One region of the Mesorhizobium sp. M6A.T.Cr.TU.017.01.1.1 genome, then DNA from elsewhere that is predicted to be linked to it. Evidence: predicted binding sites of a transcription regulator. Region 1 holds the regulator's gene; the other holds the start of a gene.
What was found. Region 1 encodes HrcA, which represses chaperone genes, less so after heat shock. Its sites were predicted from a motif close to GTTAGCACTCNCNNNNNGNGAGTGCTAAC; they were not measured.
Positions count from the first base shown of each region.

Region 2: a site for HrcA is predicted at 2,647-2,675, ahead of EOB36_RS01140 (co-chaperone GroES). Genes of this name have one in related genera too.

Region 1 covers NZ_RZTA01000098.1:793-16,068, forward strand. Annotated here, with positions in the region: partial or broken gene EOB36_RS25320 (DUF4166 domain-containing protein) at 1-1,102, shown strand, start outside; gene EOB36_RS25325 (DUF1850 domain-containing protein) at 1,147-1,524, opposite strand; gene EOB36_RS25330 (TRAP transporter permease) at 1,521-3,602, opposite strand; gene EOB36_RS25335 (TAXI family TRAP transporter solute-binding subunit) at 3,789-4,748, opposite strand; gene EOB36_RS25340 (YciI family protein) at 5,008-5,361, shown strand; gene EOB36_RS25345 (DUF6596 domain-containing protein) at 5,361-6,617, shown strand; gene EOB36_RS25350 (glutathione S-transferase family protein) at 6,633-7,259, opposite strand; gene cysK (cysteine synthase A) at 7,604-8,584, opposite strand; gene EOB36_RS25365 (LysE family translocator) at 8,811-9,428, opposite strand; gene EOB36_RS25370 (hypothetical protein) at 9,646-9,843, opposite strand; gene hrcA (heat-inducible transcriptional repressor HrcA) at 9,993-11,105, opposite strand; gene rph (ribonuclease PH) at 11,240-11,956, shown strand; gene EOB36_RS25385 (VOC family protein) at 11,971-12,381, shown strand; gene rdgB (RdgB/HAM1 family non-canonical purine NTP pyrophosphatase) at 12,381-13,043, shown strand; gene hemW (radical SAM family heme chaperone HemW) at 13,040-14,203, shown strand; gene EOB36_RS25400 (low molecular weight protein tyrosine phosphatase family protein) at 14,271-14,594, shown strand; gene EOB36_RS36000 (hypothetical protein) at 14,724-14,912, opposite strand; gene EOB36_RS25410 (hypothetical protein) at 14,920-15,111, opposite strand.
Region 2 covers NZ_RZTA01000002.1:79,163-94,438, forward strand. Annotated here, with positions in the region: gene EOB36_RS01130 (hypothetical protein) at 53-442, opposite strand; gene groL (chaperonin GroEL) at 524-2,149, opposite strand; gene EOB36_RS01140 (co-chaperone GroES) at 2,257-2,595, opposite strand; gene EOB36_RS01145 (hypothetical protein) at 2,842-3,090, shown strand; gene EOB36_RS01150 (DUF1488 domain-containing protein) at 3,103-3,369, shown strand; gene EOB36_RS01155 (DUF3168 domain-containing protein) at 3,479-3,889, shown strand; gene EOB36_RS01160 (hypothetical protein) at 4,065-4,364, shown strand; gene EOB36_RS01165 (response regulator transcription factor) at 4,434-5,099, shown strand; gene EOB36_RS01170 (ATP-binding protein) at 5,083-6,534, shown strand; gene EOB36_RS01175 (hypothetical protein) at 6,688-7,128, shown strand; gene ccmI (c-type cytochrome biogenesis protein CcmI) at 7,245-8,396, shown strand; gene ccmE (cytochrome c maturation protein CcmE) at 8,400-8,843, shown strand; gene EOB36_RS01190 (heme lyase CcmF/NrfE family subunit) at 8,849-10,840, shown strand; gene EOB36_RS01195 (cytochrome c-type biogenesis protein) at 10,837-11,304, shown strand; gene EOB36_RS01200 (Do family serine endopeptidase) at 11,433-12,968, shown strand; gene EOB36_RS01205 (response regulator transcription factor) at 13,379-14,053, shown strand; gene EOB36_RS01210 (ATP-binding protein) at 14,055-15,276, shown strand, end outside.

The DNA of each region.
Region 1 (15,276 bases):
GCCCTTTGCCGGGGTCGGCGAAAACGTCATCCGCGCCATTGCCGGCTATGCCGGACAACCAGTGCAGCTCGCACGCGACGGCGAACCGTCGCAGGGCCACCCGTTCACCGAACAGATGCGTTACACGATCGCGCCGCCCGGCCGCCTGCCGCTGAGGAGCACGCTGTTCTCGCTGGTCGACGTACCGGACCTGCGGGCGCTCGCCGATCTCTGGCCGCAGGCACAGACGATCTGGATGGGCGCGGGGCCGGTGCCGGAAGTGCTGCACCGCGCCCTGATCGGTCTCGCCTGGCTCGTGCGCGCCGGCTTGGTCCGCTCGCTCTTGCCCTTGGCTTCGCTCATGCACTGGGCGAGCAACCGGCTGCGCTGGGGCGAGCATCGCGGCGGCATGTTTGTCGCGGTGGAAGGCGCGGATCGGTCGCGTACGCCGGTCAGGCGCTCATGGCATCTGCTGGCGGAGGGCAATGACGGGCCGCTGATCCCGTCGATGGCGGTCGAGGCGCTGGTGCGCAAGGCGCTGGACGGACATATGCCTGCGCCAGGAGCGCGGGCGGCCGTGCGCGACCTGGAACTCGAGGACTATGAAGCGCTGTTTGCCAACCGGACGATCCATACCGGCTTCAGGGACGATACCGCCGATGCGGACAAGCCGCTCTACGCCGCCTTGCTCGGCGACGCCTGGCAAAACCTGCCCAAGGAGATCCGCGCCATGCACGATGGCACGACCAAGGCGCAGGGACGCGCCAGCGTCGAGCGCGGAGGCAATATGTTTGGCCGGCTTGCAGCCTGGTTGGTCGGGTTTCCGAAGGCCCGTGACGACATCCCGGTCGATGTCCGCTTCCACGCCAACGAAAACGAAGAAACCTGGACGCGGACATTCGGCGGGCAGGGTTTCTCCAGCCGCCAGTTCGCCGGATGCGGCCGATCCGAGCGGTTGCTGTGCGAACGCTTCGGCCCGCTGACCTTCGCCATGGCGCTGGTCGCCGAGGAGAACCGGCTGTCGCTCGTGCTGCGCCGCTGGAGCATTTTTGGCCTGAAGCTGCCGATGTGGCTTTGCCCGCGCTCGACATCTTTTGAGAGCGTGGAGAACGGCCGCTTCCGCTTCCATGTCGAGATCTCGCATCCGCTCACTGGATTAATCGTGCGCTATCGCGGCTGGCTCGAACCCTCGCACGGTTCCAGCACGATCGTGCCGCCTGCCGCCTTGCCCAGTTCGCGGCAGTCTTCAACCGTGCACAGTGTCCAGCCTTCGCCGGTGGCGCCGGATGCGGCGAGCACGAGGCGCGGCTGTGGCTTGATCGGGGGCGTGTAGGCCCACCAGCCGTCCCGCAGCACCGCGCCCTCGGGCGGCTCCATGCCGGCGCCCGAGCCCTTGATCCGTGCCTCGACGATTTGCAGGCCGGAAGGCAGCACCTTCCAGTCCTCCTGCCAATGCGTCTTTTCCACCGAATGCGTCCAGGAAAGCGTGAAAGCGGCCACAGTGAGCGTCATCGTCTTACCGGCGGCCAGGATACAGAGGCTCATGCGGTCCCGGACGCCTGCCGTGCACGCCAGCAGTGCCAGCCGATCCAGATAAGAGAGAACGCCCAGCCGGCCTCGTCGGTGAGCGGCAGCGCGGCAACCAGCAGCGCGCCTGCGCAGAAGGCGACGAGACGTTCCCACCAAGCCATGCGCCTGATGAGGAACCCGACAGCGGCCGCGCCCCACAGGACGATGCCCATGCAGGCCTTGGCGACGATATAGGCGACCTCGACGGGATAGCCGAACTGGGCGGCGATCGGACCGGCGTCCTGCAACATCAGCGCCGGGGTGTAGACCGCCATGAACGGCACGACGAAGCCGGCGACGGCAAGCTTGGTGGCTTGGATGCCGATCTTGAGGCCGCTCTCCTTGGCCATTGGCGCGGCGGCGAAAGCGGCCAGCGCCACCGGCGGGGTGAGGTCGGCCATGATGCCGAAATAGAAGACGAACATATGGCTGACCAGCAGCGGCACGTCGAGCGCCAACAGGGCCGGCCCGGCCAGCGACGAGGTGATGATGTAATTGGGGATGGTCGGGATGCCCATGCCGAGCACCAGGCAGGTCAGCATGGTCAGCAGCAGCGACAGGAACAGGTTGTTCTCGCCGATGGAGATGATCCAGCCGATGAAGGTCGAGGCGATGCCGGTGAGCGTCAGCGTGCCAATGACGATGCCGACAATGGCGCAGGCGATGCCGACCGGCAGCGCGTTCTTTGCTCCCTCGGCAAGCGAGTCTATGCATATCTGCAACGTCTCGCGTCCGCCCCTGAAGGTGAAGCAAGCGATGACGAGCGCCGCGATCACAAGGCTGAGGAGGTTGACGCCGAACTTCATGAAAGAGGCGGCGGCAAGCCCCAGCGCCAGCCAGAAGACAATGCGGAAGGCAAGCGGCCCGATCAACGCCGCCAGCGGGGTGCCGAGGATGAGCACGATGGTCAGCGCCAGCCCCATGGTGCCGGCGAAGATCGGCGTATAGCCGGCAAACAGCAGATAGATGAGCGCGGCAAGCGGCAGAACCAGCGGCCAGTGTCTTCTCACCGCGTCCCACGGATTGGGCAGATCCGCTTTGGCCATGCCGTGCAGGTCAGCCTTGCCGGCTTCCAGATGCACCTGCCAGAAACAGGCGCCGAAATAGAGCAGTGCCGGGATGATCGCCGCCTTGACCACTTCGGCATAGGGGATGTTCAGCGTCTCGGCCATGATGAAGGCGACCGCGCCCATCACCGGCGGCATGATCTGGCCGCCCATCGAGGAGGTCGCCTCGACGGCGCCGGCGAAAGCCGGGCGGAAGCCGAAGCGCTTCATAAGCGGGATGGTGAACTGGCCGCTGGCCACCACGTTGGCGACGCCGGAGCCGGAAATGGTGCCCATCAGCGCCGATGACAGGACGCAGACCTGGGCCGGGCCGCCGCGCCACGAGCCGACCAGGCCAAGGGCGAAATCGTTGAACAGCGCGATCATGCCGGCGCGTTCGAGAAAGGCGGCGAAGACGACGAAGATGAAGATGTAGGCGGCCGAGACGTAGACCGGCGTGCCGTATATGCCTTCCGTGCCAAAGGCGAAGGTGTCGACGAGCTGGGCGAAATCATAGCCGCGATGGATGAAGGGCGACGGTAGGTGATTGCCGGCAAATGCGTAAGCGAGGAAGATCAAGGCGATCAGGGCAAGCGGCAGTCCCATCAACCGCCGCGCGGCCTCGAAGACCAGCACGACCAGCACCGTGCCGACGATCAGGTCCGGCGTGGTGAGGAAGCCGGAGCGCCGGATGAGGTCGGCATAGAACACCCAATTATACAGGCCGGTGGCGAAGCCGAGCACGCCGAGTGCCCAGAACGCTGCTTTCGCCGGGATGCTTGTGGCGCGCAGATTGGCGATCAGGGCAAAGCCGAGCAGCAGCAAGAAGCCGACATGCATGGCGCGCACCACCTGGCTCGGCAGGCTGCCATAGGCGGCGATGTAGATCTGGAAGACGGAGAAGGCGACAGCGATGAGAAAGGCGGCCTTGCCGGCGATGCCTTCGCCAAAACCCGGCGGCAGCCCTTCAATTGGCTGTTCTTCGGTCGGAGTTTCAGAACGGGTCATTGGCGGGCTCCTGGCGGGACGCTCCCCTCCCGCTCGAGGGGAGGGTGCCGAGCGAAGCGAGGCGGGTGGGGTCGCCTCAACTGCCTCGACCTTTAACTGAGAAAGTTGGAGCGCGTCGCCGAGGACCCCACCCGTCCATCCGCCTTCGGCGGATGGCCACCCTCCCCTCAAGGGGGAGGGGACGGCTTACTTGATGAGCCCCTTCTCCTTGTAATACCTCTCGGCGCCTGGATGCAGCGGCACCGGCATGCCGTCGAGCGCCTTGGCCGGGTCGATCGCCTTGGCGGCGGCATGGGCAGCAGTGAGCTGGTCGAGATTTTCAAACAGCAGCTTGGTCATCTGATAGGCGGTCTCGTCGGAGACGTCGGCGCTTGTGATGAGGAAGTTGCCGACGGCGGCGGTCGCAACATCCTCGGTCTGGCCCTCATAGGTGCCCTTAGGAATGGTCACCGAAAGATAGGGCGAGCCGATCTTGGCGACATCCTCCGCCGGCACGGCAACGACGTTGATCGGCACCGAGGTGGCGAGGTCGCGGATCGAGGCGACGCCGAGGCCGGCCGATTGCAGCGTGGCGTCGAGCTGGCGGTTCTTGATCAGCTCGACCGATTCGGCGAAGGGCAGATACTCAACCCGTCCGAGATCCTCGTATTTCAGCCCGGCGGCGGCGAAGATGGCGCGGGCGTTGAGCTCAGTGCCGGAGGCCGGCGCGCCGACCGACAGGCTCTTGCCCTTGAGGTCGGCGAGCGTCTTGATGCCGGACTCCTTACTGGCAACGATCTGGATGTAGTTGGGATAGATGGCGGCGATGCCGCGCAGCTTGTCGAGCTTGCCCGGATAGCCGGCTTCGGTATTGCCCTCGGCGGCCAGCTTGACGGAATCGCCGAGCGCGAAGGCGATCTCGCCCTTGCCCTGCTGCAACAAATTGAGGTTCTCGACCGAAGCTTTCGTCGCCTGGACCTGGGTGCGGGCACCTTCGATGCCCTTGCCGTAGATTTCCGACAGCGCGACGCCGAGCGGATAGTAGACGCCCGAGGTGCCGCCGGTCAGCACGTTGATGAATTCCTGCGCCTTGGCCGACACCGCGCCAAGGCCCAGCGACAGCGCCAGCGCGCCGGCGGCAACAAACTTCGTCCTGAAATTGAGCATGCGATTTCCTCCCTGAAATATCAGCGGCCGTACCACCCTCCCAGCACGAGCCGAGGCGAGTTTAGACAGCGGGCGGGAAATGCCAACCCGCAATAGTATCCATTAGACGAACGGCTGAGTGATGCCGCAACGCATGGCCGCTTGCGTAAAACGCCATCGGAGCCGAAAGATTTTCCGACGCCTGTCGAAATCGGGCCGGGCCGCGCGACATACGTCCGGCTCGCAATGATGCGGCCCTGTGAACATGGGAGAGAAGACCATGCGATACATGCTTTTGATCTACGTGAACGAAGCTGCGATGGCGGCCGCGCCGACGGACAAGACCTACGAGATCAGCGCAGCCTATGGCGCCTATACCGAGGCGTTGAAGAAGTCCGGCGCCTGGTTGGCCGGCGACCGGCTGAAACCGACCCAGGCCGCGACCTCGGTGCGGATGGCCAATGGCAAGACCAACGTGCTCGACGGCCCGTATGCCGACACCAAGGAACAGCTCGCAGGCTTCTACATGATCGAGGCCGAGGATGCCGATGCCGCGATTGCCTGGGCGGCGCGCTGCCCGGGTGCCAGCACCGGCACGGTGGAGGTGCGGCCGATCTGGGAACAGACAATGTGATATCGGAACGGCCTGACATCGCGCGGGCGGCGGCGGAAGCGGCCGCCCGGCAAAGCTACGGCAAGCTGATCGCCTATCTCGCCGCGCGCATGCGTGATGTAGTCAGCGCCGAGGACGCCCTGGCCGACGCCTTTGCGGCGGCGCTGGAGCGCTGGCCGCAAACCGGCGTGCCGCAGAAGCCCGAAGCCTGGCTGCTGGCGGTGGCGCGCCGGCGCCGCGTCGACGCCATCCGGCGGCGGCTGACCAGCGAGGCGGGCCGCGACCATCTCAGGCTGATCGCCGAGGAGATGGAGGCTCGCATCATCGATGAAGACCTGCCCGACGAGCGGCTGCGGCTGATGTTTGCCTGCGCCCATCCGGCGATCGAGGCGGGCGTGCGAGCGCCGCTGATCCTGCAGGCCATTCTGGGCTTCGACGCGGCGACGATCGCCTCGGCCTTCCTGGTGTCGCCGGCAACGATGGGCCAGCGCCTGGTGCGCGCCAAAAACCGCATCCGCGAGACCGGCATTCCGTTCCGGGTGCCTGAAAGAACCGAGCTCGGCGAGCGGCTGGATGCGGTGCTGGAAGCGATCTATGCCGCGTTCGCCGAGGGCTGGTCCGACCCGGCCGGCACCGAAACCCAGCGCCGCAATCTCGCGACCGAAGGCATCTGGCTCGGCCGTCTGGTGGCGTCGCTGATGCCGGACGAGCCGGAAGCGCTTGGCCTGCTGGCGCTGATGCTGTTTGCCGAGGCGCGGCGTGCGGCGCGGCGCAGTGCCTCCGGAGACTATGTGCCATTGGCCGAGCAGGAGCTTGCGCTGTGGGACGGCGCCTTGATCGACGAAGCTGAGACACTGCTCCGGCGCGCCGCGACCAAGGGCGTTGTCGGTCGCTACCAACTTGAGGCGGCCGTGCAATCCGCCCATACGACAAGACGGCTGACCGGCCGGACCGACTGGGTCGCGATCAGACATCTCTACGACGCGCTGTCGGTGATTGCCGCCTCGCCGGTGGTATCGATCAACCGCGCGGTGGCCATTGCCGAGGCCGACGGCGCCGCGGCGGGATTGAGCGCACTTGATGAGCTTGGCGATGACAAGCGGCTGCATGATTATCAGCCTTATTGGGCCGCCCGCGCGGGCCTCCTGGCCAGGCTCGGCAAAACTCGGGAAGCGACTGAGGCCTATGACCGGGCGATCGGCCTCGAACGTGATCCGGCCGTGCGCCGGTTCCTGCAGGAACGACGGGCAGGGCTCAGCCGCGCGGAAAAAGACTGACGCAACACGATCCGTTCAGGCCGGCCACATGGCGTGGGAGGCGTTCAGCGTCCTCATCACCTGATGCTCCCGCAACTTGGCCCACAGGCGTTCGATGTTCGGCCAGGCGCTGGGGACCTTTTCAATCTCGGGATGCCAGGCCACCAGCATGATAAGATAGATGTCGGCCAGCGAGAGCCGGTTGCCGACCAGCCAGTCACGGCCTTCGAGGGCAGCATCGAGAATGGCCAAGCCGCGATCCATTTCCGAGATCGCCGCCTGCTTGACGGCGTCCACGCCGCCGGGATCGGCGGTGTAGCGATGAGCGTAGAAGAACCGCAGGTCAGCCTGATAGATGACCGACGACATGAAGGTCATCCAGCGCAGGAAATCGGCGCGGGCGGGCGAGTTCGCTGCCGGCGCCAGAGCTGCTTCCGGGTGGCGTTCGGCAAGCAGGATGCAGATCGCCGCCGACTCGGTCATCGAGCTTCCGTCCGGCAAGACCAGGACCGGCACCTGGTTCAAGGGGCTGATGTCGAGAAAGGCCTGATCGGGCGAGGTCGATTTCGGAACGTCGACCTGGTCGAAAGGCACACCCGCCAAAGCGAGCGCCGCCTCGACGACAAAGCCGCCAGTGTTGGCACGGGTATAGAGCTTGTACATGAAATCCTCCGCCAGCCGATGCAAGGCCGGCGACGATCTGACCGGAAGCGCCACTTTACTCAAGCGAGCGGCGGCCGCCACAGGTGTTTTTTCAGCGGTCCAGACCGAAGTGTCGCCGCGGAACTTTTGATGCCGGCGGGACAGCGCCCCCTCTGTCCTGCCGGACATCTCCCCCACACGGGAGGAGATCGGCCATCATTCCGACTTTCGCCAACCGCCAACGTTGCAGGAGTGAGCTGCGCGCTGAAGCTGCCAATCTCCCCCCAAGTGGGGGAGATGCCCGGCAGGGCAGAGGGGGGCGCGAAAGAATGCTACGAATCTATCGGAATTCCCGTGTCGAGGACCTAAGCACCCAGCCCTTCGAACAGGATCGTCGACAGATAGCGTTCGGCGAAGGATGGAATAACGACCACCAGGTTCTTGCCCTTGTTCTCCGGCCGAGAGCCAACGACGATCGCCGCCTGGAGGGCGGCGCCCGAGGAGATGCCGACCGGCACGCCTTCGAGGCGGGCGACGAGCCGGGCATTGGCGACCGAATCCTCGTTGGAGACCTTGACGATCTCGTCATAGATCGTCGTGTCGAGGATCTTCGGCGCGAAGCCGGCGCCGATGCCCTGGATCTTGTGCGGGCCGGGCTGGCCGCCCGACAGCACCGGCGAGGCTTCCGGCTCGACGGCGACGACATACACGGAGGGCTTGCGCTGCTTTAGCACCTGACCGACGCCGGTGATGGTGCCGCCGGTGCCGATGCCGGCGACGAAGATGTCGACCTCGCCTTGGGTGTCATTCCAGATTTCCTCGGCCGTGGTGCGGCGGTGGATTTCCGGATTGGCCGGATTTTCGAACTGCTGCGGAATGATGGCGTCCGGCAGCGTCGCGGCCAGCTCGTCGGCCTTGGCGATGGCGCCCTTCATACCTTTCGGCCCTTCGGTCAGCACCAGTTCGGCGCCGAGCAGCGCCAGCATTTTCCTGCGTTCGACCGACATGGTCTCCGGCATGGTCAGGATCAGCTTGTAGCCCTTGGCGGCGGCGGCGAAGGCGAGCGCGATGCCGGTGTTGCCCGAGGTCGGCTCAATCAGCGTGGTCCTGCCGGGCGCAATCCTGCCCGATGCCTCCAGCGCCTCGATCATCGAGACGCCGATGCGGTCCTTGACCGAGCCGATCGGGTTGAAGAATTCGAGCTTGGCCAGCAGATTGGCGACGACGCCCTTTTCATTGGCGAACTTGTCGAGCCGCACCAGCGGGGTGTCGCCGATCGTTTCGGTGATCGAATTGTAGATGCGGCCGCGGCCGGGCACATGCGCGGTGGTGGCGGGCTTGTTCATTGGTTTCGCTCCCCGAGTTCAGATGGGCCAGAGGTCAGATCGGCCAGCGTCAGGTTGGCCAGAGTCAGTCAGGCAAGTGTCAGGCGGGCATAAGATAGGGCCATCCGCCGCGCAAGATAGTCTGTCGGTTGAAAATATCCGAGTGGGACGCATGCTGAAAACAGCTTCGGCCTGGAAAAGCATTTCAGGCGGTGTCCTGTTTAGGAATGGCTCGACCGCGAGATGCCTATTGCCGGGCGGCGATCGCAGCCGCTGCTCCGACCATGAAACCGGCGGCGGTGCGGTTCAGCACCCGCAGCGCACGCGGCGACTTCAGGAGCCCGCGCGCCTTGGCCGCCAGCGCCAGATAGGGCACCAGCACCACCAGCAGCACGAAGAGCGTCAGCGCGACGAGGATGCCGTAATCGGCGAGCGTGATGGTCTTCAGATCGACGATGGTCGGCGTGATGGCGAGATAGAAGATCATCGTCTTCGGATTGCCGAGCGTGACGGCGAGGCCGGCAATAAAGCTCGACACCAGCCCGCCCCTGCCTTTCTTCGCCTCCACCGTTTCGGGCGTGATGCCGCTCGTCCAGAAGCGCCAGCCAAGGAAAGCGAGATAGGCGACGCCCAGCCATTTGATTACCAGGAAGGTCATGCCGAAGGTCTGAGCGACGAGGGCCAGGCCGAGCACCACGGCGGTGAGATAGGTGAGATCGCCGAGCATCAGCCCGAAAGACATGGCGAGCGCCGAGCGAAAGCCGGAACCAAGCGCACGCGCAATAAGCGCGGTGAGACCTGGGCCAGGAATGGCGGCGGCGATGCCGAGGGCCGCGCTGTAGGCGAGGAATCCGGTGAGGGTCATGATTTCGGCCTTAGCGCATGACCCCAAAACGGAATCGACTTTTAAGACTGCGCCTTGTCGCACAAAGGCTGGCAGGCGTGTACTCCCTGAGGCCCGGATTCGATTGCACCAGAACTACCGGCCGGGCGAACTCGCCGATCAGGACGGACTTTTGCCGTAGGTGACGCGCATGACGCGCACACGGAGAGTTGAAGCGGAATCGATCGGTTTTCGGAACTCAGTTTCCGGCTGCGTAAAAATCGTCGTCGAGGCGCTTTTCCAGCGCGACGAGATCGGCCGGCAGCGGCAGGCCCATGGCGCGCATTTCCCTCAGCTTTTCGCGTAGCTGCTCCTGCACTTCATGCTGATCCTCGGGCTGGTTGATCATCTGCTCGAGCAACAGGCTGATCTGGGCCTTGAACGATTCCAGCGCCATTTTTTTCTCCTTGAGGTCCGGCCTAAGCGCGTCGCGTTTGAAGGGTTCCTGCGACGCGCTTTGCTTTCTTGTTTTTATGCATGTCGTTATCCCAAAACCGCTTGCGCATCGCAGGTCAAGCCCGAGGGCAGGCTTTTGGGCGACATGCATTATCGCAGCATGCGGGAAATAAGCTGCGCGGTATAGTCGACCATCGGCACGATGCGTGCGTAGTTCAGCCGGGTCGGGCCGATGACGCCGAGCGCGCCGATGACGCGGGCATCCTTGTCGCGATAGGGCGCCACGACCAGCGACGAGCCCGACAGCGAAAACAGCTTGTTTTCCGAGCCGATGAAGATGCGCACGCCGGACCCTTCCTCGGCAAGATCGAGAAGCTGGATCAGCCCGTCCTGCGTCTCCAGATCCTCGAACAAGTGCCGCAACAACTCAATGTCGGCCTGGGCCGTGACGTTTTCCAGCAGATTGGCGCGGCCGCGCACGATGAGACGCGCCGGCAGGCCGCTGTCGGCGCCTGCCCAGACCGCCAGGCCCTTTTCGACCAAGTCCTGCGACAGCGTGTCGAGGGCGGCCCTGGTTTCTTCCTTGATGCGGGCGATCTCGATCCGCGCCTCGGCCAGCGTGCGGCCGCGGATGTGGGCGTTGAGGAAGTTCGAGGCTTCATGCAATTGCGAAACGGTGATGCCGGCGGGCAGATCGACGACGCGGTTTTCGACGTCGCCGTTCTGCGATACCAGCACGGCCAGCGCCTTGGTCGGCTCGAGCTGGATGAACTCGATGTGCTTCAGCGCCACCTCGTTCTTGGCGGCAAGCACGAGGCCGGCGCCGCGCGACATGCCTGACAGCATCTGGCTGGCTTCGGTGAGCATGTGCTCCAGCGTCGCGCCCGAGCCGGAGGCGCGCACCTGTGCCTCGATGATGCGGCGCTCCTCATCGGAGAGGTCGCCAAGCTCCATGAACGCATCGACGAAGAAGCGCAGGCCGGCCTGGGTCGGCAGCCGGCCGGCCGAGATATGCGGCGCGTAGATCAGTCCGAGATGCTCGAGATCGCTCATCACGTTGCGGATGGTTGCGGGCGACAGCGAAGACGGCAGGATCCGCGACAGGCTGCGTGAGCCGACCGGCTCGCCGTCCTTCAGGTAGGAATCGACGATGCGCCGAAAGATGTCGCGCGAGCGCATGTCGAGCGATTGAAACGCGGGCGATTGAAACCCGGGTGACTGAAGCACGGGCGACTGCGAATTGGGATCGACTGCCTTGGTCATTCGGGCCAAAAACCTCCGGCCCAAAGATATAGACTTCGGCCGCGCCCGCGCAACCGGCCATTTTCCTTTGCGCCCTGCGCCCCATGCGGCTACAAGCCGGCCACGATTCCGAAAAAGATAGGAAAAAAGCCTGAATGCGCCCTTCCAAACGCCAATTCGACGAAATGCGCGCCATCTCCTTCGAACGTGGCGTCTCCAAGCACGCGGAAGGTTCGTGCCTGGTGAAATTCGGCGACACACATGTGCTGTGCACGGCCAGCCTCGAGGAAAAGGTGCCGGGCTGGATGCGCAATTCCGGCAAAGGCTGGGTGACGGCGGAATATGGCATGCTGCCGCGCTCGACCGGCGAACGCATGCGCCGCGAAGCTTCGTCCGGCAAGCAAGGCGGCCGCACGCTGGAAATCCAGCGGCTGATCGGCCGTTCGCTACGCGCCGTGGTTGACCTGCAGGCGCTCGGCGAGCAGCAGATCACCGTCGATTGCGACGTGATCCAGGCCGATGGCGGCACGCGCACCGCTTCGATCACCGGCGGCTGGGTGGCGCTTTACGACTGCCTGCGCTGGATGGAAGCCCGGCAGATGACCAGCGTCGCCAAGGTGCTGAAGGACCATGTCGCGGCGATCTCCTGCGGCATCCATGACGGCCAGCCGGTCATCGACCTCGACTATCTCGAGGATTCCTCGGCCGGCACCGACGCCAACTTCGTCATGACCGGCAAGGGCGGCATCGTCGAGATCCAGGGCACGGCCGAGGGTGAGCCTTTCTCTGAAGAGCAGTTCACGGCGCTGATGGAACTGGCCAAGAAGGGCATTGCGCGACTGGTCAGCCTACAGCAGATGGCTGTAGGTTAATTTTCGGTTCTGTCATGATTCCTTCCGCCATCCTCGAATCAGCCCTCTATGTGACCGACCTCGATGCCGCGGAAGACTTCTATTCCGGCGTGCTTGGGCTCGATCTGCTGGGCAAGGTCGACGGCAGGCATCTTTTCTTCCGTTGCGGGGACGGCGTGCTGCTCATCTTCAACGCGGAGGCGACCAAGGTGCCGCCGGCGCCCGACGCCAGGCTGAAAGTGCCGCCGCACGGCACGGTCGGCGACGGCCATCTCTGCTTTGCAGCAAGCGCGGACGAGATCGTGCGCTGGAAAGCGCATCTCGAGCAGAAGAAAATCGCCATCGAAAGCGAGTTCGAATGGCCGCAGGGCGGCCGGTCGATCTATATTCGCGACCCCTCCGGCAATTCGATCGAATTCGCCGAGCCAAGAATCTGGGGCATCTGATGCATTCGCTTGATGGACATAAGATCGTCGTCGCCAGCCACAATGCCGGCAAGCTGCGGGAATTCGCCGATCTGATGGCGCCATTCGGCATAGAAGCGAAGTCGGCCAAGGAATACGGCCTGCCGGAGCCGGACGAGACCGGCACCACCTTCGAGGAGAACGCCTTAATCAAGGCTTTAGCCGCAGCCAAGGCGACAGGCCTGCCGGCATTGTCGGACGATTCCGGCCTATGTGTCGATGCGCTGGGCGGAGCGCCCGGCGTCTACACCGCCAACTGGGCCGAGGCGCCGGACGGGTCTCGCGACTTCGGCATGGCGATGCAGCGAGCGGAAGTGGCGTTGCAGGAAATCGGCGCGGTCGCGCCGGCTCAGCGCAAGGGCCGCTTCGTCGCCGTCATCTGCCTCGCCTTTCCAGACGGCGCGGCTGAATATTTCCGCGGCGAGGTCGAGGGCACGCTGGTATGGCCGCCGCGCGGTGAACTCGGTTTTGGCTACGACCCGGTGTTCGTGCCGGACGGTTTCGAAAAGACCTTCGGCGAGATGACCGCTGAGGAAAAACATGGCTGGAAGCCCGGCCAGCCGACGGCATTGTCGCACCGCGCCCGCGCCTTCCAGAAATTCGCGCAAGCCAGACTGGATTTGGCACGATCGGGCGTGAAATGACCATGCTGCTCGACCGTAGCCCCGGCTTCGGCGTCTACATCCACTGGCCGTTTTGCGCGGCCAAGTGCCCCTATTGCGACTTCAACAGCCATGTCCGCCACCAGCCGGTCGACCAGGAGCGTTTTGCGCGCGCCTTCGAGACCGAGCTTGCGACGATGCGCGACCGGACCGGACCGCGCGAGGTGACCAGCATTTTTCTCGGCGGCGGCACACCGTCGCTGATGAAGCCGCAAACCGTGGCGACGGTGCTGGACGCGGTGGCGAGGAACTGGACGGTGCCCGATGGCATCGAGGTGACGCTGGAAGCCAACCCCTCTTCGGTCGAGGCCGAGCGCTTTCGCGGCTACCGGGCGGCAGGCGTCAACCGGGTGTCGCTCGGCGTGCAGGCGCTGAACGACAAGGATCTGCGGTTCCTCGGCCGGCTGCACAATGTCGATGAAGCACTGCATGCGATCGGCCTGGCGCGTGAAATCTTTCCGCGGCTGTCCTTCGACCTGATCTACGCACGGCCCGGCCAGACACCGGAAGCGTGGCAGATGGAGCTCGAGCAGGCGATCGGCCACGCCGCCGACCACCTATCGCTCTACCAGCTGACCATCGAGGAAGGCACGCCATTCCACGCGCTCCATGCGGCCAGGAAATTCGCCATTCCCGACAACGACCACGCCGCCGATCTCTATGCGCTGACGCAAGAGATCACCGCCGCGCATGGACTGCCGGCCTACGAGATTTCCAACCACGCCAGATCAGGTGCCGAGAGCCGGCACAATCTCACCTATTGGCGCTATGGCGAATATGTCGGCGTCGGTCCCGGAGCGCATGGCCGCTTCGTCGAGAACGGCCGCCGCGGGGTGACGATCGCGGAGAAAATGCCGGAAACCTGGGCCAATCTGGTCGAGGCCAAGGGCCATGGCATCACCGGCGGCGAGACCCTGACGCGCTCGGAAGAGGCCGACGAATTCCTGCTGATGGGGCTGAGGCTGGCCGAGGGTATCGACCTCTCGCGCTACGAAGCGTTTTCCGGCCGCGGCCTGTCGACGGCGCGGCTGTCGGTGCTGCAGGGCGAGGGGCTGGTGGCGCCGATCGGCAATGCCCGCCTGCGCGCCACGCCGGCTGGCATGATCGTGCTCGACGCCGTGGTGGCGGATCTGGCGCGGTAGAGCATGATCCCGAAAAGTGGGATCCGGTTTCGGACCAGATCATGTTCAAACTGGAAGATGGGACCCGTTGAAGAACGTCCTCTTCGTCTGCAGCCATAACCGCTTGCGCAGCCCGACCGCGGAACAGGTGTTTTGCGGCCGCAGGGATATCGAGGTCGCATCGGCCGGTACCAACCATGATGCCGACAACCCGCTGACGCACGACCTCGTCTCCTGGGCCGACATCATCTTCGTGATGGAAAAGGCGCACCGCGCCAAACTGCAGAAGAAATTCAAGGCCAGCCTGAAGAAGGCTCGTGTGATCTGCCTCGATATTCCGGACGATTATGAATTTATGGACCCGGTCTTAGTTCGCCTTCTGGAAGCGCGCGTCTCGAAATATCTGGGTTGATGATGTGGCTGAGCGTTTTCACCGGCGCTTTCGTCATCTTTGGGGTCTGCGCCGCGTCGTTTCGCTCCTTGCTCTGCCCCGGGGATGACGAAGAGAGAAGTGTCTCGGCCAATCGCGAGGTTGCGGTAGTCAAGCGTCGTGCTTGTGGCGGCGCTTGGCGTGGTCTTTCTCGGCGTCCGCCTCACCGGAGCGAGCCGGCGCGGCGTCGCCCTTGTCGCGGCGGGCACGGTTTTGATCGCTTATGGGGTGTGAGGGCGCTCCATTGCGGGAGCTTTTCGTTTCAAGGCGGGTGATGAAAATGTCGAAGCGATTGGGCATCGTCTGGTCAGTGCTCCATCGTGCTACCGGTCGAAGGCTCGATTTCCAGGTTGGTTGCCTTTGAAGGACGACGCTTTCGCGGCTTTTTGGCCAGGCCCGCGCCGGCTTTGGCAGGCTGGCGCTTGTCCTTTCGCGCGGCAAAGCGCTTGCGCCCTGCATAGTAGGGTTCGAAAGCGTCCTGTATCTTGAGGCTGTCCATCCTGCTCCTCCCGAGATCAGGGGTAAATCCGCCGGGCATGGTTTCGTTCCGTACTGTGGCGAAGGCATGGCGGCCGCTTCACTTCGGCGCAGGTTTTGCAACCAGGCGTGAGCCGTGCCAAACAGGGCCGGATGCATTCAAGTGTCAGAGCTTGACAGGGGACAC
Region 2 (15,276 bases), on a different contig from region 1:
TTTCTTTCAGGCTCTCGTGTAGAGTTCGTTTCTCTCGGAGAGGTCGATGATATCAGGCGGCGAGAGCGACCGCACAGCTTTGCGCACCCAGCCTGTCGGGCGAGGTTTTCCCGGGCATGGTCGCCCAGCCGCCCGTCTCGATGAACTGCCGCTTCTTGTAACTGTCGGTTATGGCCTTGAACTCGACAAGTTTGGCGGCGGCATCGGGTGCCGTATTGAAGCGATCGACGCAGACCGCCGAGGCCAGCTCGCCGCGCGCCACGTCGCCGGCGGTTGTCGCCAGCGCGCGTGAGGTGCCACCGGTCACCCAGCCGCCCCAGTTGAAACCGATGATCAGCGTGGCGACGACGGTTGCCGCACATGCCCACAAAAGCGTGGATTTGGCCGGCTGGTAATCTTCCCATCGACGCGCGAGAGATGGCTTGCTGCTTTGTGTGGCCACGGAACAGTTCCTTCCTGGTTGGTGTTGGGATCGGTCGCCCGGCCTTTCCGGCCGGGCGCTGCAGGCTTGTCTAGGCGATGGTCAGTAGCCCCCCATGCCGCCGCCGGCCGCAGGCGCGGCATCCTTGGCTGGAATGTCGGTGATCATGGCTTCCGCAGTGATCAGCAATGCCGCGATCGAACCGGCATCCTGGAGCGCGGTCCGCACCACCTTTGCCGGGTCGACGATGCCGACCTTGATCATGTCGACATAGATCTCGTTCTGAGCATCGAAACCCTGGTTGTGATCCTTGCTGTCCATGAGCCTGCCGACAACGATCGAACCTTCGACGCCGGAGTTCTCGGCGATCTGGCGGATCGGCGCTTCGAGCGCTCTCGACACGATCGAAATGCCCGCCGTCACATCGGCATTGGCTCCGGTCAGCCCGTTCAGCACGGCCTTGGCGCGCAGCAGAGCAACACCGCCGCCGGGAACGATCCCTTCTTCCACCGCCGCGCGCGTAGCGTTCAGCGCGTCGTCGATACGGTCCTTCTTTTCCTTGACCTCGGACTCGGTCGCACCACCGACGCGAATGACCGCGACGCCGCCGGCGAGCTTGGCTAGCCGCTCCTGCAGCTTCTCCTTATCGTAGTCGGAAGTGGTTTCCTCGATCTGCCCCTTGATCTGCTGGACACGCGCCTGAATCGTGGCCTTCTCGCCTGCACCGTCGATGATCGTCGTCGTGTCCTTCTCGATCAGCACGCGCTTTGCGCGGCCGAGCATGTCGATGGTGATGTTCTCGAGCTTGATGCCAAGGTCTTCCGAGATCATCTGGCCGGCAGTGAGCACGGCGATGTCTTCCAGCATCGCCTTGCGGCGATCACCGAAGCCCGGCGCCTTGACTGCCGCGACCTTGAGGCCGCCGCGCAATTTGTTGACGACCAGCGTCGCCAGCGCTTCGCCTTCGACGTCCTCGGAGATGATCACCAGCGGTTTGCCGCTTTGCACCACGGCTTCGAGGATCGGCAGCATCGCCTGCAGATTGCCAAGCTTCTTTTCGTGGATGAGGACATAAGGGTCCTCCAGCTCGACGCGCATCTTCTCGGCATTGGTGACGAAATAGGGGCTGAGATAACCACGGTCGAACTGCATGCCCTCGACGACGTCGAGTTCGGTCTCTGCGGTCTTGGCTTCCTCGACAGTGATGACGCCGTCATTGCCGACCTTGTCCATCGCCTTGGCGATCATGGCGCCGACGGTGGCATCGCCATTGGCGGCAATGGTGCCGACCTGCGCGATTTCACCGGAAGATTTGACCTTCTTGGCGCGTGCCTGGATTTCCTTGACGACGGCGGTGACCGCAAGGTCGATGCCGCGTTTGAGGTCCATCGGGTTCATGCCCGCGGCAACGAATTTGGCGCCCTCGCGCAGGATGGAAGCGGCAAGCACCGTGGCGGTGGTGGTGCCGTCGCCGGCGAGATCGTTGGTCTTCGAGGCCACTTCGCGCACCATCTGGGCGCCCATGTTCTCGAACTTGTCGGCAAGCTCGATTTCCTTGGCCACCGTCACCCCGTCCTTGGTAATGCGCGGCGCGCCATAGGCCTTGTCGATGATGACGTTACGGCCCTTGGGGCCGAGCGTCACCTTGACGGCGTTGTTGAGGATTTCGACACCGCGCAGCATCCGGTCACGCGCATCGGTGGAGAATTTGATTTCCTTGGCAGACATGTTTTTTCGTCCCGTTCAATTGGTTGTGGCAAGGCGCTGGCAGCACCCGCCTGAATCAAAAACTTGGAGCATCTTCTGCGCGTCCAAGAGGACGCGCGGCGCTCCAATCAGGCGGCTTTCTTGGCAGCCACGATCTTGTCGGTGATGCCCATCTCGCTCTTGTCGATGATGCCCATGATGTCGGCCTCCTTCATGATCAGAAGGTCCTCACCGTCTATCTTGACTTCGGTTCCCGACCATTTGCCGAACAGGATGAGGTCGCCGGCCTTGACATCGAGTGCGATCAGCGCGCCGCTTTCGTCCCGCGCGCCTGGCCCGACGGCGATCACTTCGCCTTCCTGCGGCTTTTCCTTGGCATTGTCGGGGATGATGATGCCGCCCTTGGATTTGGTATCGCTTTCGGCGCGCCGAATAACGACGCGATCGTGGAGTGGCCGGAATTTCATGGGAACTTCTTTCTGGGGCCGGCTTAGGCGGCCACGCCCTTGTATAGGCGTTTTGGCACTCGATAGATAGGAGTGCCAAAAAATATTAGTCCTTTATCGGAAACTATTGACAGTATTATTTAGCAGTTTCATTCCCATGAATTCGATGAGCATAAAATAATCCTGGAATTGATTTTTTCTATCCGAGTACCTATTTTAGATGAGAAACTCACTTTCATAATCTCAGTCAAGAAGGAGATTTTATCGATGGCGGAATTCAGTCAGAATATAATGGAAAAAGCTGAGGCGCGCTTCATGGAAAAGCAGAAGAAAACCGCGGAGCGAAACCAGGCAACGGCCGAATATGTTTCGGAAGCCAAGGCCAGGATCATCAAGACGGCAAGGCTGCGGGCGCTGCGGCTGGCCAAGGAAGAGGCCGACCGCGCCGCGGAGGCCCTCAATCCCGTCGCCCCCAAGAAAAAGCGGGCGGCAGTCAAGAAGGCGGGGGCCGCTTAACGGCGTCAAGTCATGAGCCTGACATTTCCAAACCAAAGCCGCAGCTACGACGAAGCGAGCCGACGGATCCGCTTCGTCGGCTATGACGGCATGTCCCAGATTTCTTTCTTTGTCGATGCAGATGCCATCTCGACGGCACCGTCGGGGACGGCGACAGCCGAAGCCACATATCTCGCCGCCTTCGATGCGGCTGTCGGTCCCATACATGACGTCGCAAGGAATGCTTATGCCCGTACCGGCAAGAGCATGTACGTGCTGACCGCAGCCGATTTTCGATAAATCCCGACCGTCCCGTGATCTGGCGCCAGAACGTCAACGCGGCTACGCTGCAAGCAGGAATCGCTGACGGTGAAGGCCTGTTCAGTCGTGACGGGCGAGGGAGAAGACGATGACCGCGCCGGCGGCCGCGCTGCAGAAGGCCTTGTTCGAAACGCTGAACGGTGATGGTTTCCTGTCAGCGGCATTGGGCGGCGCTAAACTGTTCGACCATGCCCCGGAAAATGTCCCGTTTCCCTATGTCACCTTTGGCCGGACCAGCGTCTACGACTGGACAACGGGCATGGAGAACGACGCCGAGCAGCTTTTCACGCTGCATTTCTGGTCGAAGTCCGAGGCCAGGAAAGAAATGCTCGATGTGATGGACATGGTCAGCGCCCGGCTCCAGGATGCGGCGCTCGCGCTCGACGAGCATCACCGACTCAATCTCAGGCTCGAATTCACCGAGGGCCGTTACGACGAGGACCTTTCGGCCTATCACGGGCTGCTGCGTTTTCGCGCCGTGACGGAAGAAAACGCCTGACGCGCTTTCAATATGGCTGCAACACAGTCTAGACTGGCGCTTCGATGAATTTTGCCGGGTTGGGGCGGCGAAATCATAAGGTCGGTTGTCTCGCGTTTCAGGGGTGGGATAGGCATGTGTTGCAGGCGTTCACTGTTCATTTCACGTTCAGCACCGATGCGTTAGAACGCTGACCATGAAAACGCTTCGTTCCCACTTCCGAACCGCGACATTGGCGCTATCAGCGGCCGCTCTGTTCGCATCGCAGGCGACGGCGCTGCCGGTCGTCGTGCCCGAGCAGAACCGGCCGGTCGTCCTGGCTGCCTCCGACTGCTACGCGATCGGTCAGCAGGTCGCCGAGCAGAATGGCGGCACGCTGGCCAAGGCATCACAGTCGACGCGCGGTGGCCAGCCGGTCTGCGTCATCGTCGTGCTGGTTCCAGGCAAGGACGGGCAGCGCCCGCGCCGCACAGAGATCGTCGTTCCGCAGAATTGACCCGCCGTTTCCCAGCGTGTCGGAATCGGCCTATATCTGACCAATTCTTCAACAGGTGTTGATCCCAGCATGCGCGTACTGGTCGTCGAAGATGACAAGGATCTCAACCGGCAGATATCAGACGCGTTGGTCGATGCCGGCTATGTCGTCGACCGGGCCTTCGACGGTGAGGAAGGGCATTTCCTTGGCGATACCGAGCCCTATGACGCCGTGGTGCTCGACATCGGCTTGCCGCAGATGGACGGCATCAGTGTGGTTGAGCGCTGGCGACGCGGCGGCCGCAAGATGCCGGTCCTGATTCTGACGGCGCGCGATCGCTGGAGCGACAAGGTATCCGGCATCGACGCCGGCGCCGACGATTACGTCACCAAGCCGTTCCACATCGAAGAGGTGCTGGCCAGGGTTCGCGCGCTCATCCGGCGCGCGGCCGGCCATGCGTCGTCCGAGTTGACCTGCGGGCCGTTGCGGCTCGACACCAAGGCCTCCAAGGCCGATGTCGACGGCGTGCCGCTGAAGCTGACGTCGCACGAATTCCGCCTGCTTGCCTATTTGATGCACCATATGGGCGAGGTCGTGTCCCGCACCGAGCTGGTCGAGCATCTTTACGATCAGGATTTCGACCGCGATTCCAACACAATCGAGGTCTTTGTCGGGCGGCTTCGCAAGAAGATGGGCATCGACATGATAGAAACCGTTCGCGGCATGGGCTATCGAATGCGTGAGCCGGAGGCGTAAGGCGGAACCGCTCAAACAGACTGCAAGAACGCCGCTTTCGCTGCGGTTCTGGCCGCGTTCGCTGGCGTTCCGGGTGATCGCCTTTTCCACGGTCTGGGCGATACTCACCCTGGTCGTCATCTTCACGCTGATCACGACGCTCTATCGCCAGGCGAGCGAGCGCGGTTTCGACAGCTTGCTGTCGGCGCATCTGTTCAATCTGATCGGCTCGGTCGGCGTGTCCGAAGGCGGTTCGCTGACCGGCGCTCCCGACCTTGGCGATCTTCGGTTCTCGGAGCCGAATTCCGGCTGGTACTGGTCGGTGGAGCCTGCGTCGGAAGGCGTGCGCGGCGATCTGCACTCCTCCTCGATGACCAAGACGATCCCGTCGCCAAGCGTCGCCGAGGTTCCCTTCAATGCCAGCTTCCAGCGCAGCTATGCCACCGAAGGCATCAATGGCGAGGAGCTGGAAGTGTTCGAGAGCGAATTCGTTCTCGACGCGAAAAATCGCGCGGCGCGCTTCCGTGTCATGGGCAACCAGACCGAGCTCGAGCAGGAGATAGGCGCCTTCCAGCGTCGCCTTCTGACCTATCTTTCCCTGTTCGGCGTCGGCATGATCGCCATCAACGCCATCGCCATCCTGCTGGGCCTGCAGCCATTGCGCCGGGTCAGGAACGCTCTCGCCATGGTGCGGGAAGGAACCGCGCAAAGGCTAGACGGCCGCTTCCCGGCCGAGATCGAGCCGCTTGCCAACGAGACCAACGCGCTGATCGAAAACAACAAGCGTATTGTCGAGCGCTCGCGCACGCAGGTCGGCAACCTCGCCCATTCGCTGAAGACGCCGCTGGCGGTGCTGATCAACGAGGGGCGGGCGCTTGGCGGCGCCAAGGGCAAGCTCATAGCCGAGCAGGCCGCCTCGATGCAGAAGCAGGTTGACCACTATCTGCAGCGCGCCCGCGTCGCGGCGCAACGCGACAGCGTCGTCTACCGTACGCCGGTGGCGCCGCTGGTCCAGCGCATGGTGCGCGTGCTGCAAAAACTCAACCCGCAGACTGCTCTCTCGCTTTCGCTGCCGGCAGTCGATATCGTCTTTGCCGGGGAACGTGAGGATCTGGAAGAATTGCTTGGCAATTTGCTCGACAACGCCATGAAATGGGCAAAGAGCGCGGTCGCAGTGTCGGTGGCACCAATCTCCGACAAGACGAGTGGCGCCGGCAAGGAGGGTGCCGTCAATCTGTTCGAGATCAGTATCGAGGATGACGGCCCGGGCATTCCCGAAGACAAGGCGCGCGAGGCGCTGAGGCGCGGACGGCGGCTCGACGAGACCAAGCCGGGGACCGGGCTTGGACTTGCCATTGTCGCCGACCTCGTCAATGAGTATGGAGGCGTTCTGGCTCTGGAACGGTCCGGCATGGGCGGGTTGAAGGCAGTGGTTCGATTGCGGAGCCTTCAATGATGCTTGATCGACGGTGCGTGATATGGCGGCATGTCGATTGGTCCCGGAGCGTCGGCCGCGGCCAAATTTCGGACAAACATCAACACTAATGGCCACACCGACTTCCCCGATGGCGCGGCTCCCAGCTCTAACTCAAGAAAACCGGTTGTTGGCATGAAGATTCGCGTCGCGCTCGTTTCCGCACTGCTGGCCGTTTCCGGCTGCACGACGCTGGGCAACAGCCCGGCCCCCACGGTGGCGCCGCAGCCTGCCGTCACGCCGCCAACTGACGGCAAGATCGCGACGACGATCATTTCCGCCATGGGCGGCGGCCTCGTCAGCGGATCGATCGGTGCCGGCTTGAAGGAATCCGAGAAGCGCAAGGCGCTGGAGGCGGAATACAAGGCGCTCGAGTACACAGCGAGTGGCCAGAAGGTGACGTGGAAGAGCGATCGGTCGGCGCATTATGGCGAGGTTGTCGCCGCCCAGCCCTATCGTGTCGGCTCGCAGGACTGCCGGCAATACACCCATACGGTCTTTACCGGGGCCGCCGGCGCCACCGCGCGCGGAACCGCTTGCCGCAACGCCGATGGCAGCTGGACGCCGCTGACGTAACGACTGGGCGGATAGGTCCGGTTGACATCAATCAAGCACATGCGACGCACCTGCCGTCAAAGCGTCGCAGGATGCCTGTGTTGGCAGGGCAGGGCTCTGCCGTTATTGGAAGAAGCATGCTGTTCTGGGTCATAGCTGCCATTCTCACGCTGGGTGCAAGCCTGGCGGTTCTGCTGCCGCTGGCCGGCGGCCCGAAGGATGGTTCGGCGAGCAGCGATCATGACCTTGAAGTTTATCGCGACCAGCTGTCGGAGCTTGACCGAGACGTGGCGCGCGGCCTGATCCAGCCGGCGGAGGCCGAAGAGGCGCGTGCCGAAATCGCTCGCCGCATCCTTCGCCTGGACAATGCCGGGGCCGGGGCCGATCCGGCCGACAAGGCCGCGGCGCGGCAGCCGTCGATGGCGACCAGGCTGGTTGCGACGGCCGCGGTCCTGGTGGTTCCGCTGGTCAGTTGGGGCTTGTACAGCCAGCTGGGCTCGCCCGATCTGCCGTCGCAGCCGCTCAGCGAGCGGCTGACCAAGAATCCCGCCGACAGTTCGGTGGACGAGCTGGTGGCACGCGCCGAGGCTCACCTTGCCGCCAATCCGTCCGATGGCAGGGGTTGGGACGTTCTGGCGCCCATCTATCTGCGCATGCAGCGCTTCGCCGATGCGGTGACGGCCTATCGCAACGCCATTCGCCTCGACGGTGACAGCGCCGCCCGCCAGGCAGGCCTCGGCGAGGCGATCGCCAACGCAGCGGGCGGCATTGTTTCGTCCGACGCTCAGGCCGCTTTCGAGGCGGCGCTGAAGCTCGATCCGGCAAATCCGAAGGCGAGCTTTTATCTCGCGATGGGCATGGCGCAGGAAGGCCGCATTGAGGAGGCGACAGCTGGCTGGCAGAAAATGCTAGCGGCCTTGCCGCAGGACTCAGCCTGGCGCGGCGCCGTCGAGCAGGCACTGGCCGAATCCGCCAAGCGGAGCGTCGCTTCGGGAGAGCCTGCAAAAGGCCCGGGCGCCGGGGATGTCGATGCCGCCTCGTCGATGTCGCCGCAGGACAGGGAAGCGATGATCAACACCATGGTTGCGGGACTTGATGAAAAACTTCGTCAAAACCCGCGCGATGCGGAAGGATGGATGCAGCTTATTCGTTCCTATGTCGTGCTGGGCAAGGCCGATCAGGCACGCGACGCGCTCAATCGCGGTATCGCCGTTTTTGGCTCCGATAGTGAGGAAGCGAAGAAATTCACCGCCTTTGCCGTCTCGCTTGGTCTGACGGCGACGGAGTAAAACATGACGCGCAAGCAGAAAAGACTGTCGGTGATCGCCGGAGGGTTGGCCTTTCTCGGTGCCGCCACCGGTCTGACCTTCTACGCGCTCGGCCAGAAGGCCTCCTACTTCTACATGCCCGCCGATCTGACCACCGCCAGCCTGCAGCCCGGGCAGCGTATCAGGCTCGGCGGCCTCGTCGAAAAAGGCACGATCGAGCGCGGCCAGGGGGCCACTGTCGCCTTTTCGGTGACCGACAATCAGAAGCAGGTGAAAGTCACCTACACCGGCATTCTTCCCGACCTTTTCCGCGAGGAGCAGGGCGTCATCACTGAAGGCACGTTTCGCCCGGACGGCGTCTTCGTCGCCGACAGCGTGTTGGCCAAGCACGACGAGAACTACATGCCCAAGGAGGTGGCCGACGGTCTCAAGGCCAAGGGCGTGTGGCAGGAGAGCAAGAGTGAGTAACAGCCTTGGTTGAAACCGGACATTTCGCGCTGGTCCTGGCGTTTGCGCTGGCCTTGGTGCAGACGCTGGTACCGCTGTTCGGCGCGCGCATGAACAACCAGAAGATGATGGCCGTCGGCGGTCCGGTCGCGGTGACCGGCTTCGCCTTGACCGCTCTGTCCTTCGCGGCGCTGGCGATAGCCTATGCAACGTCCGATTTTTCGGTGGCCAATGTCTGGGACAACTCGCATTCGCTGCAGCCGCTGATCTACAAGATCACCGGCACCTGGGGCAATCACGAAGGCTCGATGCTGCTCTGGGTGCTGATCCTGACCTTCTTCGGCGCGCTCGTCGCTGCTTTCGGCAGCAATCTTCCTGCGACGCTTCGAGCCAATGTGCTGGCCGTGCAAGGGGCCATCGGCGCCACCTTCTTCCTGTTCATCCTGGCGACGTCCAACCCGTTCGCCAGGCTCAATCCGGCGCCGATCGAGGGCCGCGATCTCAATCCGATCCTGCAGGATCTCGGTCTCGCCATCCATCCGCCGCTGCTCTATCTCGGCTATGTCGGCTTCTCGATCTGCTTTTCCTTCTCGGTCGCCGCCCTCATCGAAGGCCGCATCGACGCGTCCTGGGCGCGCTGGGTGCGGCCATGGACGCTGGTCGCCTGGATGTTCCTGACAGGCGGCATCGCCATGGGCTCCTACTGGGCCTATTACGAACTTGGCTGGGGTGGCTTCTGGTTCTGGGATCCGGTCGAGAACGCCTCCTTTATGCCATGGCTGGCGGGCACGGCGCTGCTCCACTCGGCGATCGTCATGGAGAAGCGCTCGGCCCTGAAGATCTGGACGCTGCTGCTGGCGATCCTGACCTTCTCGCTGTCGCTGCTCGGCACCTTCCTGGTGCGCTCCGGGGTGCTCACTTCGGTCCACGCCTTCGCCACCGATCCGACGCGCGGCGTGTTCATCCTCTGCATCCTGACACTGTTCATCGGCGGATCGCTGGCGCTGTTCGCCTTTCGCGCGTCGAGGCTGACGGCCGGCGGCCTGTTCCATCCAATCTCGCGCGAAGGGGCGCTGGTCCTCAACAATCTGTTCCTGACCACGGCCACCGCCACCGTGCTGATCGGCACGCTTTATCCGCTGGCGGTCGAGGCCGTTTCAGCCGACAAGATTTCGGTCGGCGCGCCGTTCTTCAACCTGACATTCGGCCCGCTGATGGTGCCGCTTCTGGTCGTGGTCCCGTTCGGGCCGCTGCTGGCCTGGAAGCGCGGCGACATCTTCGCCGTCGCCCAGCGCCTGATGGCGGCCTTCGCCGCAGCGCTTCTGGCCGTGCTGGTGACGGCCTTGTTCATCGACGGCGCGTCGGTGTTCGCAGCACTTGGCGTCGGCCTGGCCTTTTGGCTGATCTGCGGCGCGCTCACCGATATTGCCGTCAAGTCCGGCTTTGGCACTGTCGCAACCGGCACCATGTTCAGGCGCTTCGCCGGCCTGCCGCGTTCGGTCTTCGGCACCGCGCTCGCCCATCTCGGCCTCGGGCTGACGACGCTGGGCATCGTCGGCACGCTTTGCTTCGGCACCGAGAAGATATTGTCGATGCATGCGGGCGAGACCGTGCAACTGTCCGGCCACACGCTGCGTTTCGAAGGGCTCTATCCCGCTCAGGGGCCTAATTACAGCGAGGATCGTGGCCGCTTTGCGCTGCTCGACGCCGATGGAAGCACAACCGCCATAATCACCTCATCCAAGCGCTCCTATCCGGTCCGACAGATGACGACGACCGAGTCCGGTATCAAGACGATTGGGTTCAGCCAGCTCTACCTCTCGCTTGGCGACGAAGGGACCGACGGCTCCGTCGTGGTGCGGCTTTGGTGGAAGCCGCTGGTGACGCTGATCTGGGGGGGCAGCCTGGTCATGATGGCAGGTGCTGCGATGTCGCTCATGGACCGGCGCCTGCGCGTCGGGGCACCGTCGCGCCGCCGCAAGTCGACCGGCGCAGTGCCTTCCGCGAGCCTGCCATGACCGCAAGATTTTCACTGGCCTCGCTGATCCTGCTGCTGACGCTGTTGTTTGCCGGCGCTTCACTTGCGGTGAAGCCCGACGAGGTTCTGGCCGACCCGGCGCTCGAGACGCGGGCGCGGACGCTTTCGGAAGAGCTGCGCTGCATGGTTTGCCAGAACCAGTCGATCGATGAATCCGATGCAGACCTTGCCCGCGATCTGCGCGTGCTGGTGCGCCAGCGCCTCGTTGCCGGCGACACCGACCAGCAGGTGATAGACTATATTGTTTCCCGCTACGGCGAGTTCGTGCTGTTGAAACCGCGCTTCAGCCTGCGCAATGCTTTACTCTGGGGCACGCCGATCCTTCTGCTCCTTGCCGGCGGCGCCGTCATCGTGCTCGGCGCCCGCTCGCGCCGCTCAGCGCCAACCAATGCGTTGACCGCCGAGGAACAGGCGGAGCTGGACACTATTTTGCACCGGGACTGAAGGCGGCGGCCCCCGCAAACATTACGAAAGTTTCATGCACCGGAAATGGCGCCGTAATGTGCGCCCCTCTATTTCTCTTGCCCGAGGATGCCGACCGAAGCGCATCCCTTGAAGAGGATACGAGACCCATGAATATTGCCCCCAGTTCATATCCCCGCACCCGCAAACGCCTGATGGCTGCCGCAGCTTCAGTGGCCATTGCCGGCGCGATCGGCTTCGGCGCGGTTGCCACCGTGACAGCCCCGGTCCTGGCCGAGGCCGTGCGTGTCGAGGCGCCGCAGGTCCCGAGCTTCGCCGATGTGGTCGAGCGCGTTTCGCCGGCGGTCGTCAGTGTACGCGTCAAAGCCAAGATAGAATCGACCGCCGACGACGGCTCCGACCTGCCCGACGGCTTCGGCAATCTTCCCGACGATCCGCAATTGCGCCGCTTCTTCAGGGAGTTCCGTGGCTTTGGCGATCAGGGGGGCCAGGATGGAATGCGGCGCTTCGGACGCCGTGATCAGAACCGCCAGCCGCGGCCGGTCGCCCAGGGGTCCGGTTTTTTCATCTCCGATGATGGTTACCTCGTCACCAACAACCATGTCGTCGGAGATGGCTCGTCCTTCACGGTGGTGATGCATGACGGCAAGGAACTCGACGCCAAGCTGGTCGGCACAGACCCACGCACCGATCTCGCGGTGCTCAAGGTCGAAGGCGACGGCAAGTTCACCTATGTCGACTTCGCCGATGATTCCAAGGTTCGCGTCGGCGACTGGGTCGTGGCCGTCGGCAATCCGTTCGGCCTCGGCGGCACGGTCACCGCCGGCATCGTCTCGGCTCGTGGCCGCGATATCGGCGCCGGCCCCTATGACGATTTCATCCAGATCGACGCCTCGGTGAACCGCGGCAATTCGGGCGGCCCGACCTTCAACCTTAACGGCCAGGTCGTCGGCATCAACACCGCGATCTTCTCGCCGTCCGGCGGCAGCGTCGGTATCGCCTTCGACATTCCTGCCTCGACGGCAAAGGCTGTCGTGCAGGATCTGATGAAGGACGGCACCGTCCAGCGCGGCTGGCTTGGCGTCGAGATCCAGCCGGTCACCTCCGAAATCGCCGAATCGCTTGGGCTGAAGTCCGATAAGGGCGCGCTCGTTTCCAGCGCCCAGAACGATGGTCCGGGCAAGAAGGCCGGTATATCAGCCGGTGACGTCATCACTCAGGTGGACGGCAAGGACGTCGCTTCGCCGAAGGAACTCGCGCGTCTGATCGGCGCCTACCAGCCCGGCAAACCGGTCGAGGTCACGCTGTGGCGTGACGGCAAGAGTGAGACCGTCAAGGTCGATCTCGGCACGCTGCCTTCGAGCGACAAGCAGGCTTCGGCCGACCAGCAGCCTTCCGCTCCGCCAAAGGCCGACACGCTGGCCGATCTCGGCCTCACCGTCACCAGATCCGACGATGGCAAAGGGCTTGTGGTGACCGATGTCGACCCCGACAGCGATGCCGCCGATCGCGGCATCCAGCCGGGCGACGTCATCACCTCGGTCAATTCGACGGAGGTCAATGGCACCGACGATGTCGCCAAGGCGATGGCCGACGCGGTGAAGTCGGGCCGCAAGGCGGTGCTGATGCAGATCACCCGCGACGATAGCAACCGCTTCGTCGCGCTGCCTGTCGCCAAGGGCTGACGTTCCAGACTTTTCCGGTGCGGCGGTTTTCAACACCCCCCGAGCCGCCGCACCGGAAAGCACGGGGCCTGAATACGTTAGTCAGTCAGTCATCGTGTTCCCCAGCGGCAGCGGACTCCCATCGCCCGCTGCCGCTCGAACAGAGCATGACGGCATGCTCAAACACGAAGCATGTCGCCCAAAAGTGTGAAGCGGTTTTGGGATGACGACATGCTCAAACAACGAAGCATGTCGCCCAAAAGCCCGCCTCGGTCTTGATCCGAGGGTGCCGGTGGCTTTGGGACAACGACATTCCAAAACAAAGACTTACGGCGTATCCTTGAATCACTTTGTTCGCGATACGCTCTGGTGAGGCCACGATGCATATGCCGGCCACTCAATCTTCCAGCGAAATCGCGTATAACGGTCCCATGAAGATTCTCGTCATAGAAGACGATCGCGAAGCGGCCGATTACCTCCAGAAAGCCTTCACTGAGGCCGGACACACCGCCCATGTCGCCGGCGATGGCGAAACCGGCTTCGCGCTCGCTGATTCCGGCGACTATGACGTGATGGTCGTCGACCGCATGTTGCCGCGCCGCGACGGCCTGTCGGTCATCGCCGGTCTGAGATCAAGAGGCAACACGACGCCGGTGCTGATCCTGTCGGCACTCGGCGAAGTCGACGACCGGGTCACCGGCTTGCGCGCCGGCGGCGACGACTATCTGACCAAGCCCTATGCCTTTTCCGAGCTTCTGGCCCGGGTCGAGGTGCTGAACCGCCGCGCCAGCGCCAGGGAAGCCGAAACCGTCTACCGGGTTGGCGATCTTGAGCTCGACAGGCTCTCGCATTCGGTGCGGCGCGCGGCGCGCGAGATCACGCTGCAGCCGCGCGAGTTCCGGCTTCTGGAGTATCTGATGCGCCATGCCGGCCAGGTGGTGACGCGCACCATGCTGCTGGAGAATGTCTGGGACTACCATTTCGATCCGCAGACCAACGTCATCGACGTTCACGTCTCGCGGCTGCGCGGCAAGATCGAGAAGGGCTTCGACAAGCCGATCCTGCACACGGTTCGTGGCGCCGGCTATATGCTCAAGAGCGGGTAGCATGGCTCTTTCCATGCCGGCCATCATGAGGACGACGGCAGCGCGGCTTTCGGCGCTCTATCTCCTGCTGTTCGCCATCTGCGCGGTGCTGCTCGTCTTCTACATGACCTCGCTGTCGGCGCGCATGCTGACCGGCCAGACCCAGGACACGATCAACGACGAGGTGCTCGGCCTCGCCCGGGCCTATCAGCGCGGCGGCTTGCCGCTGCTGGTCCGCGTGGTCGAGCAGCGCTCCCGCCAGCCCGGCGCCAATCTCTATTTGATCGCCGACACCAACGGCCAGATCCTGACCGGAAACGTGCAGAGCCTGGAGCCCGGCGTTCTCGAGGCCGAAGGCTGGACGACAGAGCCGTTTTCCTACCGGCGCTTCGGCGAGGCCGAGCTCGAGCGGCAACGCAATCCGGTCGCCGACCCGAACGACACCCAGTCCGGCCAGAACGAAGTGCAAGTGGAGGGCGAGAAGGGGCATAACGCCATTGCGCTGGTGTTGCGCCTGCCGAACCAGATGATCATGCTGGTTGGTCGCGACCTCGGCGAGCCGGAGCGGTTCCGCGCCGTCATCCGCCGCGCGCTGATGCTGGCGCTGGGCATGATGGGGCTTGGCGGGCTTCTGATCTGGTTCTTTGTCGGACGCGCGGCGCTGAAGCGTATCGACTCGGTGTCGGAGGCGAGCCGCCGCATCATGGGCGGCGATCTTTCCGGCCGGCTGCCGGTCACCGGCGCAGGCGACGAGTTCGACCGCCTCTCCGAAAACCTCAATTCCATGCTGGCCAGGATCGCCACGCTCAACGAAGGGCTGAAGCAGGTCTCCGACAACATCGCCCACGATCTGAAGACACCGCTGACTAGGCTGCGCAACCGCGCCGAGGCGACGCTTTCCGGTAAGTACAAGGCCGCCGACTACCGGCAGGCGCTGGAAGGGACCATCGCCGAGTCCGACCAGCTGATAAAAACCTTCAACGCCATCCTGATGATCTCCAGGCTGGAGGCGGGCTATTCCTCCGAAAGCACCAGCCGGGTCGATCTGGCTGCGTCCGTGCGCGATGTCGTCGAGCTCTACGAGCCGGTGGCGGAGGAGGCGGGGGTGACACTCGAGACTTCGGTGCAGGATGCCTTCGCCGTCGAAGGCAATCGCGAGCTGATCGGCCAGGCGCTGTCGAACATCGTCGACAACGCGATCAAATATTCTACCGACTCGACAGCCAAGCCGTCCGTCCGCGTGG